2 regions of the Catenuloplanes niger genome follow, and region 2 is predicted to be linked to the other one. Evidence: predicted binding sites of a transcription regulator. Region 2 holds the regulator's gene; the other holds the start of a gene.

Region 1 (2,399 bases), 1.8 Mb from region 2:
GACGGCGATCCTCGACAGGGCCGCGTCGGTGATCGTGACGTCGTCCGCCGTCAGGCCCGCCCGGTCGAGCTGCCGCGGCCACAGGTGGTCGCGGGCGATCGACACCTTCTCGCTCTCCGTGTAGCCGTCCAGCGCGACCAGCTCCATCCGGTCCAGCAGCGGGCCGGGGATGGTCTCCACCACGTTCGCGGTGGCGAGGAACAGCACGTCGGAGAGGTCCAGGTCGACCTCAAGGTAGTGGTCCCGGAACGTGTGGTTCTGCGCCGGGTCCAGCACCTCCAGCAGCGCGGCGGCCGGGTCGCCGGCGTACCCGGCGGAGATCTTGTCGATCTCGTCGAGCAGCACCACCGGGTTCATCGAACCGGCCTCGCGGATCGCGCGGACTATCCGGCCGGGCAGCGCGCCCACGTAGGTGCGCCGGTGCCCGCGGATCTCCGCCTCGTCCCGGATGCCACCGAGCGAGACCCGGACGAACTTCCGGCCGAGCGCCCGCGCGACGGACTCACCCAGCGAGGTCTTGCCGACACCGGGCGGGCCGGCCAGCGCGAGCACCGCGCCGGAGCCGCGGCCGCCGACCACGTGCAGCCCGCGGGCCGCGCGCCGGTTCCGTACCGCCAGGTATTCGAGAATGCGGTCCTTCACGTCGTCCAGACCCGCGTGGTCCGCGTCGAGCACGGCGCGTGCCTCGGTGAGGTCGGTGTTGTCGTCCGTGGTGACGTTCCACGGCATCTCCAGCACGGTGTCCAGCCAGGTGCGGATCCAGCCGGACTCCGGGGACGCGTCGCTGGCCCGCTCCAGGCGGCCGACCTCGCGCATCGCGGCCTCTCGGACCTTGTCCGGCAGGTCGGCCTTCTCGACCCGGTCGCGGTAGTCGCCCGCGCCCTCCGGCTCGTCCTCGCCCAGCTCCTTGCGGATCGCGGCGAGCTGCTGGCGGAGCAGGAAGTCGCGCTGGGTCTTCTCCAGGCCCTCGCGCACCTCGGAGTTGATCTTCTCGCTGACCTCCTCCTCGGCCTGGTGCTCCTTGATCCAGGTGACCAGCAGCTCCAGCCGGGCGGTCAGGTCGGTCTCGTCGAGCAGCCGGCGCTTCTGCTCCACCGACATCCACGGCGAGTACCCGGAGGAGTCGGCGATCTCGTGCAGGTCGGTCATCCGCTCGACCGCGTCGATCACCTGCCACGCGCCGCGCTTCTGCAGCTGCGCGCGGACCAGCGCCTTGTATTCACGGGCCAGCTCCCGGGTCCGCCCGGTCACCGGCGAGTCCTCGATCTCGGTGGACTCCACCCAGAGCGCCGCACCCGGCCCGGACACGCCGGAGCCGATGCGGGCGCGGTGCAGCCCACGGATCACGGCCACCGGCTCGCCACTCGGCAGCCGGCCGACCTGTTCGATCACGGCCACGGTGCCGACCGGGCCGTAGACGCCGTCGATCCTCGGAACGGCCAGCACGCGCTTGTCACCGCTGGTGCGGGCCGCGTCCACCGCGGCCTGGGTGGCGGAGTCGAGCTCCACCGGGGTAACCATGCGGGGGAGCAGTACGTCGTCGGTCAACGGCAGTACGGGAAGTGTGGCCATCGGACACCCCAATCTTGAGCCTGCCCGACTCAACCTCGCCCACCGTGTCCGTCTTCCCGCTAGTGACCCGCGACACGACGTTCGGCGGGCCCCGTGTTGCCGGTCCGGGTCCCTACAGTGGTAGGTCATGAGCACCCCGTCACCGCTGCGCCCGGTCGTCACCGCGGAGGAGCAGCTCTTCGCGCGCGGCCGCTGGGTCGTCCAGCCTGACCGAAGGCTCAGCCAGCTGGTCGCGCGCCGGCCGGAGGGCGTCAGCCCGAACCAGTGGAACACCGCGCTGCGCACCCGCTGCGACTTCGTCGTGCTCGACCCGGACACCCGGCTGCCGGTCTTCGCGGCCCAGTTCGCCGACCCGGCCGGCGTGGACGAGCGGCTCGACCGGATGCTCGCCGCCGTCTGCGGCGCGGTCGGCCTGGAGTGGGTGCGCGTCGTCTCGCCGATCCTCGGCGCCACCACGCAGGCCCGCCGGACCGTCGAGTACCTGCTGGACGCGCGCGCGTTCCGGGACGCCACCGCGTTCGACGACGCGGTGGAGCCGCCCGGCCCCGGGTTCCGCGACATCGTCGGCCGGCTCCCCGACGGCCGCGACGGCTTCGTGAACGATTTGAGCGCGCTGGCTCGCGCGGCCGCGGTGGACGCCTACGTCGGCCGTGACCTGGCCGACCCGATCATCCGGGGACTGCACGTCACCATGCCGGACGGCGTGGCGGAGGGCTGGGCGTGGGTCGAGCTCCCCGAGGGCCGTCACCTGCTCGAACGCGTCCAGATCGGGTCGCACGGCTTCGACTGCGGCGTCGCGCTGGACCGTCTCGCCGAGGACCTGGCCG
Region 2 (2,399 bases):
GAGGTGGATTGGTGAGTTCCAAGGACTGGCTGGAAAAGGACTTCTACTCCGTTCTCGGCGTGCCGAAGTCCGCCTCCCAGGACGACGTCAAGAAGTCGTACCGCAAACTCGCGCGTGAGCTGCACCCGGACCACAACCCCGGCAACAGCGAGGCAGAGGAGCGCTTCAAGTCGGTCTCCGAGGCCTACGACGTGCTGTCCGACGAGCGGAAGCGCAAGGAGTACGACGAGATGCGCGCGCTCTTCGGCTCGGGCGCGTTCCGGCGCAACGCCCGCGCCGGTGGCCCCCCGGGCGGTGGAGCGTTCCCGTTCGACGTCTCCGACCTGTTCGGCGGCGTGAACACCGGCGGTGCCGGCGCGGGCGACCGCCGGTTCGGCGGTGCCGGCTTCTCCGACCTCTTCGGATCGATATTCTCCGGCGGGGGTGGCGGCCGGCAGGGCCCGTCCCGCGGCCGGGACGTCGAGACCGAGGTGACCATCGACTTCGGTGCCGCGGTGCGCGGCACCACCCTGCCGATCACGCTGCGCGCGCCGGGCGTCTGCGACGTCTGCCACGGCAACGGCGCGAAGCCCGGCACGCAGCCACGGACCTGCCCGACCTGCCGAGGCTCCGGCCTGGTGCAGCGCAACCAGGGCTCGTTCAGCTTCTCCGAGCCCTGCAAGGACTGCCAGGGTGTCGGCACGATCGTGGACGAGAAGTGCCCGGAGTGCCACGGCACCGGCGGCGTGACCAAGACCCGCACGATGAACGTCCGGCTCCCGGCCGGCGTCGCGGACGGGCAGCGGATACGGCTGTCCGGCCGCGGTGAGCCGGGTGAGCGCGGCGGGTCGCCCGGCGACCTCTACGTGCTGGTCAAGGTGCGTCGCGACGAGCTGTTCGCGCGCAGCGGCGACAATCTGACGATGACCGTGCCGATCACGTTCGCGGAGGCGGTGCTCGGCACCGACCTGCGCGTGCCCACGATGGACGGCGCGGTGACGCTCAGGGTCCCGCCGGGCACGCCGAGCGGCCGGGTGCTGCGCGCCCGGGGCAAGGGCGTGCCGAAGCGGGACGGCGAGGCCGGCGACCTGCTCGTCACGCTCGAGGTGCAGGTGCCGAAGGACGTCTCGCCAGAGGCCCGGGAGGCGCTGCGGACGTTCGCCGAGCGCACGCCGGCGGCGTCCCGGGAGCATCTCGAGGCACGGGTACGCAGAGCTGGATAGGACGAGGTGACACCGTGGACGCGCGCATCCGCATCGCGATCGAGGGAGTCTCGGACGCCAAGGTCTTGATCATCTCCGTGGCGGCCCAGATGGCCGGCATGCACCCGCAGACCCTCCGGCAGTACGACCGGCTGGGTCTCGTGCAGGCCGGCCGGGCCGCCGGCGGCGGACGGCGGTACAGCGCCCGTGACGTGGCGCTGCTCCGCGAGGTGCAGCGCCTCAGCCAGGAGGAAGGCGTCAACCTGGCCGGCATCAAGCACATCATCGGGCTGGAACACCTCGCCGGCGACCTCCAGGAGCAGGTGCTGGAGCTGCGGGAGGAACTGGCCGCGGCGTACCGGCGGATCGCGGAACTGGAGGCGATGGCGGCGTACCCGCGCCGCGACCTCGTGCCGACCAGCCAGCGGTCGACCGCGCTGGTGGTCTGGCGGCCGCGGGAACGGCCGCAGTAGCGTTCTGCCGTGCCTCACGAAGATCAAATACTTGGTCTTCCCGCTTCCGGCGGGGTTCGGCCCGCATGCTCCCGCGGGCCAACCTCGCCGCACGGCAAGACTCCGCTGGCGCTCCGCTTCCCGCACGACACCGGAGCCGGTCCCGCCCGGCGCCGGAAACCCCACGCGATCCGCCGCGCTGCGGCTCTCCTCGCGCGGCAGGTTTCCCGCTGCGCCGCGCGGCGGTGGGCGGATCGTCATGATCTGCATTCGAGAGCGGCCGGCGGAAGGCCGTCCGACGGCGGCGGTCCCGCGGCGCCGGGCGTGCCGGAAGACCCGAGGCCGGGCGCGTATCCGGTATCCGAGACGTGATCATCCGTAAGCTGAGATTCAAGATCCTTCAGCCTGTATCGCTGTTGCCGCCCACGCGAAACAGCGATACAGGCTGAAGGATCTCCGCTCTACCGCGACGCCGAACGCGCAGTGGTTCAGCACGCGGCCGCCAGACCGGTGGCGCGAGGTCCGGGGCGGGCACCGGCGGCGTGGGACCGGCGGTGCGAGGTCCGCAGCGGGACCGGCGGCGTGGACCCGCGGTGCAAGGTCCGCGGCGGGGACCGGCGGCACGGGGCCAGCGGCGCAAGGCCTACGGCGTAAAGGCGGTGGCGCTAGGTCGGCGGTGCGGGATCAGCGGCGAGGTCGGCGGCGCGAGGCCGATGGCGCATGGTCGGCGGCGCGAGGCCGGTGGCGCATGGTCGGTGGCGTGCAG

Evidence for each region. The regulator HspR, encoded in region 2, represses chaperone genes until heat shock. The targets are predictions, from matches to a motif close to TTGAGTNNNNNNNACTCAA.
Region 1: lon (endopeptidase La) is a predicted target of HspR. The motif match lies at 1,587-1,605, and genes of this name have one in related genera.

Annotation. Positions count from the first base shown of each region.
Region 1 is NZ_JAVDYC010000001.1:2,690,691-2,693,089, reverse strand. It holds gene lon (endopeptidase La) at 1-1,572, opposite strand, end outside; gene J2S44_RS11620 (PDDEXK family nuclease) at 1,700-2,399, shown strand, end outside.
Region 2 is NZ_JAVDYC010000001.1:4,450,364-4,452,762, forward strand. It holds gene dnaJ (molecular chaperone DnaJ) at 12-1,202, shown strand; gene J2S44_RS19655 (heat shock protein transcriptional repressor HspR) at 1,217-1,654, shown strand.